4 regions of the Mesorhizobium sp. KACC 23794 genome follow, and region 2 is predicted to be linked to each of the others. Evidence: predicted binding sites of a transcription regulator. Region 2 holds the regulator's gene; each other region holds the start of a gene.

Region 1 (4,212 bases), 3.3 Mb from region 2:
CGCGAGGCGCCGACGCTGATCCGGGTTAGCGCACCATCGACGCGGAAAAGGTTCAATTGCAGCCTCTCGGCCCCTTCGCAGCGACGTTCGAGATCGATCTTCAACTGCCGAGCAAGCAGCGCCACCAGCGCTTCGATGTCGTCCAGCAGGCTTATCGGTTCCGGCAGCGACCGCTCCGCCGAGAGAGGCGGCACCGGCAGGCGTGGCGAAATCGCTTCCTCCACACGGCCCAGCGCCTGATCGATCCTGAGCACGACCTCCTTGCCGAAGCGGCGCACCAACGGCGCCCGTGGCGCGGCCATGAGCGCGCCCGACGTCCGGAGCCCGACGCCTTCGAGCCTGACACGGGTTTCTAGTCCCAGGCGCAGCGCCGCAAGCGGCAGGGGGGCGATCAATTCCTCCTCCTCGCCCGGAGCGACAATGAGGGCGCCCCCGAACCGGGATGCCGCCCAGGCAGCGCCGGGCGTCGAGGCAAGTCCGGCGCGAACGTCGAACCCTTGATGGAAAAACCGCGACAGAAGATCGTCGAACATCGCCCGCTCACCACCGAAAAGATGCGCGCAGCCCGAAATATCCAGAAAGAGCCCATCCACCCCGTCGAGCGCCACCAGCGGCGTGTAGCGGTCGCACCAGTCGGCGAGGCCTTCCTGCAAACGCCGGTCCGCCTCGGGGTCCGCCTCGACCACCTCGATGAAAGGATGCATGGCGCGGGCTTCCGCTATGCCCATGCCGGGCTTGAGCTTCAGGGCCCTAGCGCGCGTATCCAGCGCGGCGACGCGCTGCGTGTTGTGTTCGTGCTGGCTGAAGACCAGCGGCGGTGTCCGACTGAGGTTCCTGGAACGCCACGACTTCCCGTGGCGCTGCCTCAGCAGCCGGTCTGCCGGCAGATGAGGGAACCATAGCGCCAATATCCTTTGCGGGGCGCTTCCGCCGTTCCTGGAAGGCATTGTCGTTCCACTCCAGCGTGAATGTTGCGGGGATTGCAGTGCGGCTCTTGCTGATCGCCACATGGAAGGCCGGTGGACCGATCGAACCGGCGAGAGGCCCCGCCAGCGTGATGCGCGATCCGGCCGGGGCGGGGGCGACGAGGAGCCGGACGGGCGCGGCCGTAGGCTCCGCCTCGCCCGCCGCCCGAAGCAGGAAGAGTGGATGCCCGGCGATCAGCGCGCGGCTGTGCAGGCGCCGCGTCGCGGTAAGGTCGAGCCGGGGCGAACTGCCGCGAACCTCCAGCAGGATAGCCCGGAATGCGTCGAGCCCCGCGGCTTCCTCGGCGATCCACAGGACGTCGGCCAGCTTTTCGGCCTCGGCGATCAGAAGACTGGCCGGCGCAAGGCCGAAACGCGCCGCCAGCCCCGGCGCGTAAGGCCTGCCGGCCTCGCGAAAGATCTCCGACGTGCCGATCCACAACAGCGGCGCGGACGCATCGGGTTCAGGCAACAGCCGGCAAAGCGCCAGCGCAAAACCGACCGCCGCGCCCGCGTCGCGAACCGCGGCGGCATGGATCTCGAGCAACCCCTCGGCGGGCAGGCCACCGCCGAGGGCCGCATCGAGCCGTTCCACCCCCAAAAGCAAGGCGCGAGACCGGCCCGCCGGAACAAGCGCCATACCCTTCACCGCCGGTTCTTCGGCGTCTTCGAGGCGCTCGGCGAGCCGTCCTTCGATCTTCGCGATTTTATGCCGCAGGGCGCAAACAACGTCCCGCGCCACGGCACCGGTAGCCATGACATCTTCCGATCAATCTTGTTCCTGTTATGTTCTTATAGATTCCAGAGCGGATAGGCAGAGTCAAGCGCAGCCAGCGAAGAATTTATTCCTCCCCTAGCGAGTTTTCATATGCCTTCGCGTAAAAGCCTCGAAACATGCGAGGCAAAAGGCTATATGCGCCTCAAAAGGACTAGGAATGGCCCGCATTTACCAAACCCGCGCATGGCACGATCAGCTTTCGCCTTCCATCGAGGAATTCGAACTCATGGCGCTGGAAGCCTATGCGCATCTGCCGGAGGATTTTCGCAAGCTCACCGGCGAGGTCGTCATCGAGATCGCCGAGTTCCCGACCGACGAGATCATGGACGATCTTTCGCTGGAAACGCCGTTCGACCTGCTCGGCCTGTTCGAGGGCCGGGGCATCGCCGAGCGCTGGAACCCGGCGACCGGCGAAGGGCCGAACCGCGTCACCCTCTACAGGCGCGCCATCCTCGACTACTGGGCCGAGAATGAGGAAACGCTGGGTTCGATCGTCAACCACGTGTTGATCCACGAGATCGGCCACCATTTCGGCCTCTCCGACGACGACATGGACAAGATCGAGACGAGCGTCGAATAACGCTGTCTTGCCTGGCACGCGCCAGCCGTCCCTGCCGGATTGCGCCTCAGCCGGCGGGAGCCGGGGCGTAACGGCTGCCGAGCGAGTAGCGGCTGCCGGCATAGGTGAAGGTGTTGACGGTGGCGATCGCCGCGCCCGACCAGGTGCGCCGGTGCAGCAGCAGGCAGGGCTCGCCCAGCCGGATCGCCAGATGCCGGGCGCTGAATGCGTCGGCCGGCACGGCGGAGATCACCTGCTCGACCTCGGTCAGCGGTGTCGCCCGCTGCAGGTAATCATAGGTGGTAATGGCGGAGAAATCCTGCCGGTGGTAGTCGGGTGCGAGGTCCGGATTGACGAAGCGCTCCTCCAGTTGCACCGGAACGTCGTTCTCGAAATGCACGACGATCGAATGCGCGACAGGACGCCGGGCGGCGAACTCAAACGCCGCGACCAGTTCCGGCTCGGGTTCGGCGATAAGCTCCACAAGCACCATCCCGGCACGATGCCGGCTGCCCCGCGCCCGGATCTCGCTGGCGATGTTGGCGATCTCGATCAGCGTCGATTGCGGTTTCGGTGGCGCCACGAAGGTGCCGACACCCTGGATGCGCAGCAGATGACCTTCGGAGGTCAGCTCGCGCAACGCCCGATGCACCGTCATGCGCGATACGCCCAGCGCGCTGACCAGCTCGTTCTCGGACGGCAGACGGCGATCCTTCGACCACTTCCCGCTGCCGATGTTGGCGAGCACGAAGTCCTTGACCTTTTCGTAGAGCGGGCTGGCCGTGTCCGGAAGGCCGGGCGAGGGTTCGGGCGCGGCATCCTCGTTGCGGCCGGTCATCGCGCAGCCTCTGCCGGGACCATGCGTATGATCGTCTTCAGCCCGGTGCTTTTACCGGCGAGCAGCCGCGCATAGGCCGCGGGGATGCCGTCGATACCGATCTCCTCGTCGATCAGTTGCAGGAGCTGCGGCTGAAGCGTCGGCAGCAGACCGGCCGCTTCAGCGAGCTCATCGGCGTAGACATGGCAGCCGACCAGCGAAATCTCGCGCTCGACCAGCAGGTTGGGGTCGAGGTCGAGCCGGCCATGGGCGATGCCGACCAGACCGAGCGTGCCTCCTCCCGCAAGCAGTTCCACCAGCGCCATGATCGCCGGCACGCTGCCGGTCGCATCGAGTGCGTGTCGCAACGGGCGTTCGCCAAGAACCGCCGCGATCGATACCTTGTCCAGCGCGACCGGATGTGCCCCGGCAACCTCGACGACGAGCGCGGCACGTGCCAGATTACGATCCGCGACCAGCACCGGTCCGTCATGCAACCGCGACAAGAGCAGCGCGGCAAATCCGCCGATCGGGCCGCAGCCGGCGAGCAGTATTGGCTCGGCCTTCACCATGTTTAGCCGGCGAATGGCATGCAGCGCCACTGCCAGCGGTTCAGCCATAGCTGCCACGCGCGGATCGAGCGCGGGATCGTGGCGGACGAGGAGGCGCGCAAGCAAAACCGCTTGCTCGGCAAAGCCGCCGTCGCAAACCTCGCCGACGAAACCCAGCGTCTCGCACACGTTGTGCCGTCCCGCCCGGCAATTCGCACACGCGCCGCACCAGAAGCGCGAATCGGCGACGACGGTGTCGCCCGGCGCAAGATCCGGCACACCCGCGCCGACAGCGGTGACGACGCCGGCGAATTCGTGACCGGCGGTGCTCGGGCTGCGCGAGATCCACTGGCCGGTACGGAAATTGTGCAGGTCCGAGCCGCAGATGCCGGCGGCTACAACCTTCAGCCGCACCCAGCCGGGTTCGGGATCGCCGGGTGCGGGAACATCCTCGACACGCAAGTCGCCGGCCGCGTAGAGCCGCGCCGCCTTCATCGGATCACGCCTTCGCTAGATAGTGTTCACGCACGGCCGACACCGCG
Region 2 (4,212 bases):
TTTCTCGTTCGAGAGCTATTTCGACGGCATCGGCGCCAGCGGCTATTTCATGAAAGGCCCGGACATCGTCGCTGAACCCGGTACTGGTTTCTCCGCTTCGGTCGGCACCTTCATCGAGAATGCCCGCAACACAATCGCCGCGAGGATCCGGCAAAGGATCGGCGGGGCCGAAGGCGAGATTGCCGCCGCATTGGTGGTCGGCGTGCGCGCGGGCATTCCAAACGACGTCAGCGAGGCGCTGCGGCGCACCGGCCTCTATCACATCATCTCGATCTCCGGCCTGCATATGGCGCTGGTCGCCGGCGTGGTGATCGCGGCGCTGAGGGCGGGCTTCGCGCTTTTCCCCGGCGTTTCGTCGCGCCGGCCGGTCCGCAAATATGCGGCGTTGGCCGGCCTTGTCGCGATTGCCGCCTATCTTGCGATCTCCGGCGGCGAGGTCGCGGCGCAGCGCAGTTTCCTCATGCTGGCCGTCATGCTGATCGCGCTGGTGTTCGACCGGGCGGCGCTGACCATGCGCAACCTGGCCATCTCGGCCATCATCGTGCTGGCGATCACCCCGCACGAGGCGATCGGTCCAAGTTTCCAGATGTCCTTCGCGGCGACGGCCGCCCTTGTCGGCGCCTACGCATTCTGGACGCAACGGCGCACCGGGTCCGGACCTTTCCACCACCCGAAACGAGGATGGGTTTCGATCGCGGCGCGGCATGTCGGCGCGTTGGTCGTCGGGCTGCTCCTGACGTCGCTGGTCGCCGGCCTCGCCACGGCTGCCTTCGGCGCCTATCATTTCCAGCGGATCGCGCCGCTGAGCCTCGCCGCAAATCTCGCCGCGATGCCGATCGTGTCGCTGCTGGTCGTGCCTTTTGCAGTGCTTGCGGCAGTCGCCATGCCATTCGGCCTCGACGGGCCGTTCCTGGACGTGATGGGCAAGGGCATCACGGCGATGATCGTTGTGGCGGAATGGTTTTCGGCGCGTTCGCCGATCGACGCGGTTGGCCTGATATCGGGAAAGTCCGTGGTGCTGCTGACCATCGCGCTGATCGTGGCGACAGTGGCGACGACGTGGCTGCGGTTTCTCGCGCTGCCGTTCGCGCTTGCCGGCCTGCTGACGCTCGGCGCGACGCGCACCCCCGACGTGCTGATATCGGAGGACGGGCGGCTGGTGGGCTATCGCACCAGCGAGAGCCTGATGGCCGTCAACAGGCCACGGCCCAACGCCTTCACAGCCGAGAACTGGAAAAGAACGCTGCAGGCCTATGGAATTCACAAGCCGACCAGGGATGTCGGTCCCGATCCGCCAGCGCCTTCCGCAGGCGTCAAGACGGCGAAGGCCGTCTACAAGAAAAGCAATGCAGGCAGGGACGAGGGCAATGGCCCTTCGCCCGGTGGGTCCTTATCGTCAAGGCGGATAGCCTTGGTTCAAAACCCCTATGCCGGGAATCTAACCGTTGCGTCATTCGAGGATGCAACAGACGGGGGCGCGGACGATTCATCGAGCGCCTTCCTGTGCGACGACGTCACCTGCGTCGCATGGCATCCGTCAGGCATCGCCATCATCCACACATCCGATCCGGAAGAAGCGCGGATCGCCTGTTCTTTTGCCGGCGTCATAATCCTCGACAACGCGACCGTGCCGCTGAAATGTGCCAACCCTGCCGTTGCCGTGGTCACCAAACGCGACCTCGCCCGGCATGGCAGCGCGGCGGTCCACCTGCCGTCCAGCGACGGGCAACCCGGTGAAGTTCGTTTCGCCATCCGCTCGCCGGACCGCCCATGGCACAGACACAGAATATTCTCGCGCGAGGCTCGCGGGCTTCCGCCCTACCAAGGCAAGGCGCGCCCGCAGGCGCCGCCGGAAAATCAGTAGCGGCGGATCAGCCCGACCAGTTTTCCCTGAACGCGAACGCGGTCCGGACCGTAGATGCGGGTCTCATAGGCCGGGTTAGCAGCTTCGAGCGCGATCGAAGCGCCCTTCCTGCGAAAACGCTTCAGCGTTGCTTCCTGGTCGTCGACCAGCGCCACGACGATCTCGCCGGGCATGGCTGTATTGGCGTTGCGGATGATCACCGTATCGCCGTCGAGGATACCGGCTTCGATCATCGAATCGCCCCTGACCTCCAGCGCATAATGGTCGCCGCCGGACAGCATTTCCGGTGGAACCGATATGGAATGCGTCCGATGCTGGATCGCATCGATCGGCACGCCGGCCGCGATGCGGCCCATGACGGGGATCGATATCCCGGAACCCGAATCGTCATTGCCGGCGACGCGGGACGGTTCCGCCGGGCGCTTGCCAAGGCTGCCCTCGATCACGCTCGGCGAGAATTTTCTCGCCGCATTGAGGCCGGGCGCGATCGAGTCCGGCAACCGAAGCACTTCCAGCGCCCGCGCCCGGTTCGGCAGCCGGCGAATGAAGCCGCGTTCCTCCAGCGCCGTGATCAGCCGATGGATTCCGGATTTCGACGCCAGATCAAGGGCTTCTTTCATCTCGTCGAAGGAGGGAGGAATGCCGGACTCCTTCAATCTCTCGTGGATGAATAGCAAGAGTTCGTGTTGCTTGCGCGTCAGCATCTTGGCCCCGTCAAGAATCACACCAAAAACAAAACCAGAACAAAACACTATCTGTTCCAGTTGTGTTCCGCAACCGTTAAATATCGGGTTAAGACGGGGGCAACCATGATGCGGAAATCAAGAATCTGCGATGGCAAATCGCGTCCAGGTCTGAGGCAGGCTGACGCTGTCCGCGCGCATGGTGTTCGAGTTCAGGCCTCTTCCCACAGATATTGCAGCAACTCACGGTCGTAACCCGAACTGGCGCGGAAAAGCTGCCGCGTATAGGCATGCTCGAACCGTCCGGCGGCCAGGTCGGCGCTGGCCAAGGTCTCGAGAATGCGGCCGCGGTTCATCACCGCGACACGGTCGCACATGTAGGAAACTACAGCCAGATTATGGCTGACCATGATGGTGGTGAAGCCGCGTTCGCGCCGCAGGCGCCGCAAGAGGTTGAGCACTTCCGCCTGCACGGACACGTCGAGCGCCGAGGTCGGTTCATCCAGAAGAAGCACGCGCGGCTCCAAAATGATGGCGCGGGCGATCGCCACGCGCTGGCGCTGGCCGCCGGAAAGCTGGTGCGGGAAGCGGAAGCGGTGTTCCGGCTTCAGCCCGACATCGGCCAGCGCGCGCTCGACACGCTTTTCCACGTCGGGCAGCCCGTGGATGCGCGCCGGCTCGGACAGCACCTTGTCGACGGTATGGCGCGGGTGCAGCGAGCCATACGGGTCCTGGAATACCATCTGGATCAAGCGTCGTTGCGCATGGCTGCGTGTCGGCGCGACAACGGTGCCGCCGATGCGGATGGTCCCGGAGTAGTCGCCGATCAGCCCGGCGATCGCGTTGAGCACCGTCGATTTGCCCGAACCGGATTCGCCGACCAGACCGAACGCCTCGCCCTCCTCAATCGAAACCGACACCTCTCGGACCGCGCTGAGCCGGCGCGCGCCCTTGCCGAAGCTGATGCCGAGGTTTTCGATCGCGATCATCGGCGCGGTCATCTTGCCCAACTCGCATCGCGTTGCAGCACGGGCAGTTCCGGCCGGTCGTCGCCGAGCCGCGGCGAGGAGGCGAGCAGCCCCTTGGCATAGGGATGCTGGACCCGGTGGAGTTCACTCGCCTTGACGGTTTCGACGACCTTGCCGGCATACATGATCATCACGCGGTCGCAGAAGGCCGACACCATGCCGAGGTCGTGGCTGATCAGGATCAGGCTCATGCCGCGCTCGCGCACCAGGTCGTCGAGGATGGCGAGCACCTGCAACTGCACCGTCACGTCGAGCGCCGAGGTCGGCTCGTCGGCGATCAGCAGTTGCGGCTCGGGGATGAGCATCATCGCGATCATCACCCGCTGGCCCATGCCGCCGGAAAGCTGGTGTGGATAGAGGTGATAGACCGCCTCCGGATCGCGGATCTTGACCGCCTTCAGCGCCTCGATGCTTTTTGCGCGGGCAAGCGCCCGATCTTTTGCGACATGCAGCCGAAACGCCTCCTCGATCTGCTGGCCGACGGTCATCACCGGATTGAGCGAGAATTTGGGGTCCTGCAACACCATGGAGATGCGCTTGCCACGGATCTTCGGCATCTCCTTTGCCGGCACCTTGAGCAGGTCCAGACCCATGAAGGAAAGCCGGTCGGCGCTGACGCGGCCGGGCGGCGGCACGA
Region 3 (4,212 bases), 1.5 Mb from region 2:
CGCCGAGCACAGGCGAGCGTCCTGGCAGGTCTCGTTCTTGACCGCTAAAACTCGCCGCCGAGCCGGGCGTGAGATAGGCCGGGCCGCTCGGGTGCTGAACCTTGGCGAAGACCGGATTCGCTTCCGAAAGATCGGGGTCCTCGGAAAGCGCCTGCGACAGCGTCCGATACGGCCCCCAGCAGCCACCGGCGGCATCGAGTGCGGCGGTCAGTTCGCCTTGGTTTCGCCCGGCGATCGCGGCCGCCACCAGCGGATTGAGCGTCTCTCGATGCTCGAACCGCACGCCTTCGTCGCGGGCAAACGATACGCCGGCCGCTTCCTCGGCGCGCTCGACCGCCTCGCCGATGCCGAGCACTTCGACAAGCCCCGACCATTGCCGCTGGGTGATCGCCACGATCATGATTCGCTTGCCGTCGCGTGTGACGAAATCCCGCCCGAACGCGCCGAAAAGCTCGTTGCCGTAACGCGGCCGGTCGGCCCCTGTGATCGCAGTCTCGGCGATCTGGCCGAGATGGCCGAGGCTCGCCATGGCGACGTCGCTCAGCGGCACGCGAATCTCCTGGCCCTGGCCGGTATCGCGCCGATGGCGCTCGGCCGCCAGCAGCGTGAAGGCGGCGTAGGCCCCGGCCAGAAGGTCCCACGCTGGCAGCACATGGTTCACCGGTTCGTCGCCCATCGAGACCGGGCCGGTCATCTGCGGAATGCCGATGGCGGAGTTCACCGTATAATCGACGGCGGTCGTGCCGTCCGGCCGGCCCATGACACGCAGCACGATCAGGTCGTCGCGCTTTGCCTTCAGACGCTCATAGGAGAGGAAACCCGCAGCCGGAAAATTGGTGAGGAACATGCCCCGGTCCGGGCCGGGCGCGGCGATCAGGCTGGTCACCAGTTCGCGGCCCTGCGGGCTGCCGAGGTCGACGGCGATCGACTTCTTGCCCTTGTTCAGTCCCTCCCAATAGAGGCTGGCGCCGGCTGCGCGTGGCCAGCGGAAAAAGTCCGGCCCGCCGCCGATCTGGTCGATGCGGACCACCTCCGCGCCGAGCTGCAAAAGGTGCAGCCCACAGGATGGCGCGGCGATGAACGACGCCGCCTCGACGATCCGCATGCCTTTGAGAAGTTTGTACATTCCGACTGCGCCCCGTCTTCTCGAAACGAGGCGCGGAGCATTCCGTCGCGGCGTCGCCGTCGCCTCTCCGGCCTGTTCAGACCCGACAGGCCACGATGCACCTTTGCATCGATTGCCGTTTGCGTAAACCGTGGAACGCCGCCTCGGCAAGTGGAAGCGATCCCGTGTCTGTGCGAACAGCCACCGTTCGGCGCGCCATCGCCGTCCCGGCCTCGGCACGTGCTGTCTTCAAAATGTTTCCTGTTTGTTCTATTTTATGCGGATGCAGCTGGATCTGGGACTGGACGAACCCGAACAGGCGGTGGATCGACCCGAGCGCAAGCCTGTGCATTCGCGCCGCCCGCGAAAGCCGGCAGAACCGCAGCCACCGATTCCCGGCCTTGAAATCACACGGCTCGACAATCTGTTCTTCGCCATCCGCGTGCCATGCGCTGTCGCCCCCGCTATTGGCGACATCCGGTCCAGATTGATGAGCGAGGCGGAAATGAAGGGAACTCTGATCTCGGACCACTGCCTTCACATCTCGATCCATGCGCTCGGCATGTATGAAGGCCTGCCGGAAGGCATCAAGACCCAGGCGCTTGAGGCGGCAGCGGCGCTCCACATGCAGGCTTTCGACGTGGAATTCGGCCGCGCCTTGAGTTTTGCCAACCCACGCAACAATCACCCGCTGGTGCTGCGGGCTACGGATGGGCTGGGTTCGCTCTATGATTTTCACCACGCACTGGGCGAGGAGATACGGAAGGCCGGGCTGGGCCGGACGGTGGTGAAATCCTTCACGCCGCATGTGATCATGCTGTATTCGCCGCGGGTTCTGGCGGAGCGGGCTGTCGAACCCGTCGGCTGGAAGGCGAAGAGTTTTACGCTGATCCACAGTCCCTATGGTGCTTCGACCCATAACCCTGTGGAGGAATGGCGCTTTTCCGATTGAACCGGGAGCGTTCCCACCGTCGGCGGATCTTTATGAAAACCTTCGACGTGGTAGAGGTCGGGACATCCGGTTTCGGTATGCCCGAACCGGGATTGTGGGGGGATCGGAAACAAATGACCATTCGCGTCGGCGTCATCGGCTGCGGTTTCTATGCGCAGAACCATTTGAATTCATGGGCTGAATTGAAACCGGACGGGGCGCTGCTCGCCGCCGTCTGCGACGTCGATCGGGCCAAGGCGCAGGCCGCCGGGCGCGGCTTCGGCGCCCCCTGGTACACCGATGCGGCAAAGATGCTGGACGCGGAGAGGCTTGATGTGGTCGATATCGTGACCCGCCACGAGACGCACCGGCCGCTGGCCGAACTGGCGATCGGGCGGGGTGTGGCGGCGATCGTGCAAAAGCCGTTCGCGACCGGCTGGGACGATTGCGTGGCGATCGTCGATGCGGCGGCGAAAGCCGGTATCTGGTTGGCGGTGCACGAGAATTTCCGGTTCCAGACGCCGATGCGGCACGTCAAAAGGGTGATCGACAGCGGCGCGATCGGCCTGCCGACATGGGCGCGCATCAATTTCCGCACCGGCTACGACATCTACAAGACGCAGCCCTATTTCTACGACGAGGAGCGCCTGGCTATCGCCGATGTCGGCATCCATGTGCTTGATCTCGCACGCTTTTTCATGGGCGAGGTCAGGCACATTTCTTGCGAGGCGCAGCGCCGCAACCCGAAGGTGAGGGCGGAGGAGACCGCCACCATGATGCTGCGGCACGAGAGCGACGCCGTCAGCGTCGTCGAATGCACCTACGGCTCGCGCAAATTGCCGGACGCATTTCCCGAAACGCTGGTCGAGATCGAGGGCGAGCGCGGCGCGGTCGTGGTCGACATCGGCATGCGCATGTCCGTCACCAGCAACGGCCAAGTGCTTGAAGAATCGATAGGATCGCCGCTGCGCCCATGGACCAGCGAGCCCTGGCACGCCAGCCAGGAAGGCGCCTACAACGCCTGTGCGCATTTCCTGGATTGCCTGAAAAAGGGCGTGCCGGCGGACACGTCCGGCGAGGACAATCTGAAGACTTTCGCGCTGGTCGACGCCGCCTACAAGGCCGCCGAGGAGAAGCGCGCCGTCGAACCGGCCAAGTGGCGGCGGAAGGCGTAGTCGCCGGCCGAATTTCCTGGGAAACGAAACGAATACAAGGACTTGGGCTTTCCACCCCTGGCTCGGCAGCCATATGGAAAAACCGGCGTGAAGTCCGGAAGATCAAGCCTTTTCAAAGGTTTGCGCGGAACTCGCTGGCAAAATGCCGCGACGGGCTTCACGAAAGGCATGTTTTTGCCGGTTCGCACTGCCGAAAAGGCCGAGTTCGCTTGACGGCGCGGCGTTTGGTGTTGACGGTTTCATGGCGCGCGGGCGCACAGGATTTTGGGCGGATTATCCATGACGAGACGCTGGCAGCTTGCCCACGGACGCCACCTCGACCTCGGCGACAAATCGATCCTGATGGGCATCCTCAATGTGACGCCGGATAGTTTTTCGGACGGCGGCGAGTTCGACCGGCCGGAGCGGGCGATCGCCCAGGCGAGGAAGATGGTGGAGGAGGGCGCTGATATCATCGACGTCGGCGGCGAGTCGACCAGGCCGAATGCCACGCCGGTTTCGGCGGCCGACGAGCAGGCGCGCATACTTCCGGTCATCGCGGCTGTGGCGGGGCAGGGGTGTTTGATCTCGGTCGACACCTATCGCGCCGGGACGGCGCGGCTGGCGGTGGCGGCCGGCGCCCATATCGTCAACGACGTGCACGGGCTGCAGCGCGAGCCGGACATCGCAAAAGTGGCGGCCGACACCGGGGCGGGACTGGTCATCATGCACACCGGCCGCGACCGCGAAAAGCTGCCGGATGTCATCGAGGACCAGTTTTTCTTCCTCAGACGCTCGCTGGAGATCGCCGCGGCGGCCGGCATTCCGGACGACCGCATCGTGCTCGACCCCGGTTTCGGCTTCGCCAAGGATTATGAGGAGAACCTTCAGGTCATGGCGCGGTTCAGTGAGCTGAAAACGCTGGGCTTCCCGCTGCTGGTCGGCACCTCGCGCAAACGCATGATCCGCCACGTGGCCGGCGCCGACCGGCTGGCGCAGGATACAGGCACCGTCGCCACCAG
Region 4 (4,212 bases), 100 kb from region 2:
GGTCAACGCGTAGGCGACCAGCGAGCCGGCGCCCGAGCCGCGTCCCGGTCCGACCGGGATGCCATGCGCCTTCGCCCATTTGATGAAGTCGGCCACGATCAGGAAGTAGCCGGGGAATTTCATGCGCTCGATGATGCCGAGCTCAAATTCCAGCCGCTCGCGATATTGCTCCTCGCTGTAGCCCTGCGTCAGGCCGGCGGTGTCGAAGCGCATCTGCAGCCCCTCGCGGGCCTGCCGGCGCAATTCCTCCACCTCGGCCTTCTCGGCATCGTCGCCGCTGCCGGTGAAGCGCGGCAGGATCGGCGAGCGCTTCTTCGGATAATAGGAACAGCGCATGGCGATCTCGACCGTGTTGTCGATCGCCTCGGGCAGATCGGCGAACAGCGCCGACATCTCGGCCTGGCTTCGCAGATGATTGTCCGGGGTGAGCCGCCGGCGGTCATCGGAGGCGACCACCGCACCCTCGGCGATCGCGATCAGCGCGTCATGCGCGTCGAAGTCGTCGCGCGCTGGAAAGAACGCCTCGTTGGTGGCCACCAGCGGCAGTTCATGCCGGTAGGCAAGATCGATGGTCGCGGCCTCGATGCGCTTGTCCCAGTTGCCGACGCGCTCCAGTTCGACGTAGAGCCGGTCGCCGAATATCTCCTTCAAACGAAGCAGCCGGTTCTCGGCGAGGTCGGCATGGTCGAACTTCAGCGCCGCGCCGACCGGTCCGCGCGGGCCGCCGGTCAGGCAGATCAGCCCGGGCGACAGTTCCTCCAGCCATTCTGTCGATATCCTGATTGCCTCGCCCGAAGGGCCGTCGAGATAGGCGCGGCTCACAAGCCTCACCAGATTGGCGTAGCCGTCGGCCGTGGCTGCAAGCACAACGACCGGATTATGCTCGATGCCGGCGCGCCGCTGCCCGCTGCCGCCCCGGCCGTCACTCGGCTCGCCGCTGAAGGCCAGGTCGAGCTGGCAACCGATTAGCGGCTGGACGCCTTCCTTGGTCGTCTTGTTGGCGAATTCCAGCGCACCGAACAAATTGTTGGTGTCGGCAATCGCGATCGCCGACGCCTTGTCCTTCTGGGCATGCGCGACGATCTTGCCGATCGGCAGCGCGCCTTCGAGCAGCGAATAGGCCGAATGGACACGCAGATGGATAAAGGGGCGCGCCAGCGCCGGCGCTTTCGCAGCGGGCGTCGGCGACGGCCCGGCTTCGGTTTTCAGCATGGCGCGCAGGATTGGGTCGCGCGGGGGTCTGTCGGCGGGCATGGCGTCTCGGCTGGCAGGACTCAAGTGTTCCCTATTGTCGCCCATTCGCCAGGTCGAGGCCAGCAGCAATGCAGCTTGCTGCACAGCCAGGCGCCGCCCTGCTCCCTCGCCTGCACCAATGAATTGTCTCTTCGTTCGCGCAATGCTGCATTGCAGCAAACACGCTTTTCACCTACAGGGAATCGGCCCATGCTGTGGGCCGATATTGACATCCTTGAGTCCTCCATGCCTCTGCCGATCCTTGCGCTCGCCGTTGCATCGTTCTGCATCGGCACTACCGAATTCGTGATCATGGGTCTGCTGCCGGAAGTGGCGGCCGACCTTGGCGTATCGATCCCCGCGGCGGGGTTGCTCGTCACCGGCTATGCACTCGGCGTGGTCGTCGGCGCCCCGGTGATCGCGCTGGCGACAGCCCGAATGCGCCGAAAACTTGTGCTGGTCGGCTTGGCCTCGCTGTTCGTCATCGGCAATCTTCTGTGTGCCATCGCACCGAACTACTGGATGCTCATGGCGGCGCGCGTTGTCACCGCCTTCGGCCATGGCGCCTTCTTCGGCATCGGCTCAGTCGTGGCGGCAAGCCTGGTGCCGAAGAACCAGCAGGCAAGCGCCATGGCGATGCTGTTCGCCGGGCTGACGCTCGCCAATATTCTGGGCGTGCCGGCCGGCACGGCGCTCGGCGAAGCTTTCGGCTGGCGCTCGACCTTTCTGGCCGTGGTGGTCATCGGCATCATATCGGTCGCCGCGATTTCGTGGCTGGTCCCGAACAATGTCGCGCCGCCGACCGGCAGCGGCATCGCCGGCGAGATCCGCGTGCTTGGCCGGCTGCAGGTCTGGCTGGCGATGCTGATCTCGGCGCTGGCTTCCGGCGCATTGTTCGCCGTCTTCACCTACATCAAACCGATCCTCACCGACGTCACCGGCGTGTCCGTCCCCGCCGTCACCTGGATCCTGCTTCTGTTCGGCGGCGGCATGACGGTCGGCAACATCATCGGCGGGAAGCTGGCGGACTGGCGGATGATGCCCACCATCATAGGCTCGCTGGTGGCCCTGGTGGCGATGTTCCTCATCCTCCATGAGGTCGGCCCCCTGCCCTATGTCGTCATCCCGATGGTCTTCCTGTGGGGCGCCCTGACCTTCCTGCCGATACCTGCCCTGCAGCTTCGCGTCGTCGAAAGCGCTTCCGGCGCACCCAACCTCGCCGCGACGCTGAACCAGGGCGCTTTCAACATGGGCAATGCGGCCGGCGCCTGGATCGGCGGTTCGGCGCTGTCGCTGGGCGTATCCTATGCCAGCTTGCCGCTGGTCGGGTCGGCCATCGTCATGATGGCTTTGGCCGTGGCGTTCGCCTCCCTGCTTATCGAGCGCAACTGCCGCGAACCTATCGCCGGTACGTCAACGATCGGGTAACCATAGGCGGGCCACAATTCTCGTGGAAGGACTTCCGGAACGAATCGCGAACTGGTATCGCGACCGCCGAAACTCTGCGAGTATCCCGACAAACCCCGAATCAACTGCCTGACAATTTCATGGACGAAACAACCGACCTCTTCTCCAAAATCGAGGGACAGCCGGCGCCGCGCCCGTCCAAGCCGGTCGACCCGCTTGTCGCCGCGGCTCGCAAGACGCCCGTCTCCAAGGATGGCAGCGAGGGCTATGACGCCAGCCACATAGAGGTGCTGGAGGGTCTCGAGCCGGTGCGCCGTCGTCCGGGCATGTATATCGGCGGCACCGACGAAAAGGCGCTGCACCATCTCTTCGCCGAGGTCATCGACAATTCGATGGACGAAGCGGTGGCCGGCCATGCCACGTTCATCGAGGTCGAGCTTTCCGCCGATGGTTTTCTGACCGTCACCGACAACGGCCGCGGTATTCCCGTCGATCCGCATCCGAAATTCCCGAACAAGTCGGCGCTCGAAGTCATCATGTGCACGCTGCACGCGGGCGGAAAATTCGACTCGAAGGTCTATGAGACCTCCGGCGGCCTGCACGGCGTCGGCGTGTCGGTGGTCAACGCGCTCTCCGATCTGCTGGAAGTGGAGGTTGCGCGCGGCCGAAAACTCTACCGCCAGCGCTTTTCGCGCGGCGTGCCGCAGGGCGGGCTGGAACCGCTGGGCGACGTGCAGAACCGGCGCGGCACAAAGATTCGCTTCCATCCCGACGCCGATATTTTTGGCAAGGGCGCGAAGTTCGAACCGGCGCGGATATACCGCATGGCGCGCTCGAAGGCCTATCTGTTCGGGGGCGTCGAGATTCGCTGGTCCTGCGCGCCGGAACTGATCGCCGACAAGGACAAGACCCCGGACAAGGCGGTCTTCCACTTCCCGGGCGGGCTGAAGGACTATCTCATTGCGTCGCTCGGCGACGAATTCCAGGTCACCCGCGAGGTTTTCGCCGGAAAGACCGACAAGCCCGGCGGCCATGGCGGCGTCGAATGGGCGGTCACCTGGTACGGCGGCGACGGCTTCATCAACTCCTACTGCAACACCATCCCGACCGGCGAAGGCGGCACGCATGAGGCCGGCTTCCGCGCCGTGCTGACGCGCGGGTTGAAGGCCTATGCCGACCTGACCGGCAACAAGCGCGCCGCCGTGGTGACGCCGGAAGACGTGATGATCTCGGCCGCCGGCATGCTGTCGGTGTTCATCCGCGAGCCGGAATTCGTCGGCCAGACCAAGGACCGGCTGGCGACGGTCGAAGCCATCCGCATCGTCGAGAGCGCTGTGCGCGACGCCTTCGACCACTGGCTGGCCGACAATCCGCAGGAAGCGACGAAACTCCTCGACTGGGTGATCGCGCGCGCCGACGAGCGGGTGCGGCGGCGGCAGGAGAAGGAGGTCAGCCGCAAGAGCGCTGTGCGCAAGCTGCGCCTGCCCGGAAAACTCGCCGACTGCACGCAGAACGCCACGCAAGGCGCGGAGATCTTCATCGTCGAGGGCGATTCCGCCGGCGGCTCGGCAA

What was found. Region 2 encodes LexA, which represses DNA repair genes until DNA is damaged. Its sites were predicted from a motif close to TGTTCNNNNTGTGTTCNG; they were not measured.
Region 1: the regulator LexA is predicted to act here: its motif matches at 1,742-1,759, upstream of ACSBOB_RS02340 (ImuA family protein).
Region 3: the regulator LexA is predicted to act here: its motif matches at 1,361-1,378, upstream of ACSBOB_RS25450 (2'-5' RNA ligase family protein).
Region 4: the regulator LexA is predicted to act here: its motif matches at 2,697-2,714, upstream of parE (DNA topoisomerase IV subunit B).

What each region holds. Positions count from the first base shown of each region.
Region 1 is NZ_CP197465.1:441,782-445,993, reverse strand. Features, by position in the region: gene ACSBOB_RS02345 (Y-family DNA polymerase) at 1-812, opposite strand, end outside; gene ACSBOB_RS02340 (ImuA family protein) at 751-1,722, opposite strand; gene ACSBOB_RS02335 (metallopeptidase family protein) at 1,901-2,323, shown strand; gene hutC (histidine utilization repressor) at 2,370-3,140, opposite strand; gene ACSBOB_RS02325 (zinc-dependent alcohol dehydrogenase) at 3,137-4,165, opposite strand; gene hisD (histidinol dehydrogenase) at 4,170-4,212, opposite strand, start outside.
Region 2 is NZ_CP197465.1:3,713,038-3,717,249, forward strand. Features, by position in the region: gene ACSBOB_RS18105 (ComEC/Rec2 family competence protein) at 1-1,864, shown strand, start outside; gene lexA (transcriptional repressor LexA) at 1,858-2,568, opposite strand; gene ACSBOB_RS18115 (ABC transporter ATP-binding protein) at 2,760-3,548, opposite strand; gene ACSBOB_RS18120 (ABC transporter ATP-binding protein) at 3,545-4,212, opposite strand, start outside.
Region 3 is NZ_CP197465.1:5,175,055-5,179,266, reverse strand. Features, by position in the region: gene ACSBOB_RS25455 (CoA transferase) at 1-1,126, opposite strand, end outside; gene ACSBOB_RS25450 (2'-5' RNA ligase family protein) at 1,611-2,057, shown strand; gene ACSBOB_RS25445 (Gfo/Idh/MocA family protein) at 2,171-3,211, shown strand; gene folP (dihydropteroate synthase) at 3,491-4,212, shown strand, end outside.
Region 4 is NZ_CP197465.1:3,613,044-3,617,255, reverse strand. Features, by position in the region: gene dnaE (DNA polymerase III subunit alpha) at 1-1,254, opposite strand, end outside; gene ACSBOB_RS17690 (MFS transporter) at 1,480-2,661, shown strand; gene parE (DNA topoisomerase IV subunit B) at 2,781-4,212, shown strand, end outside.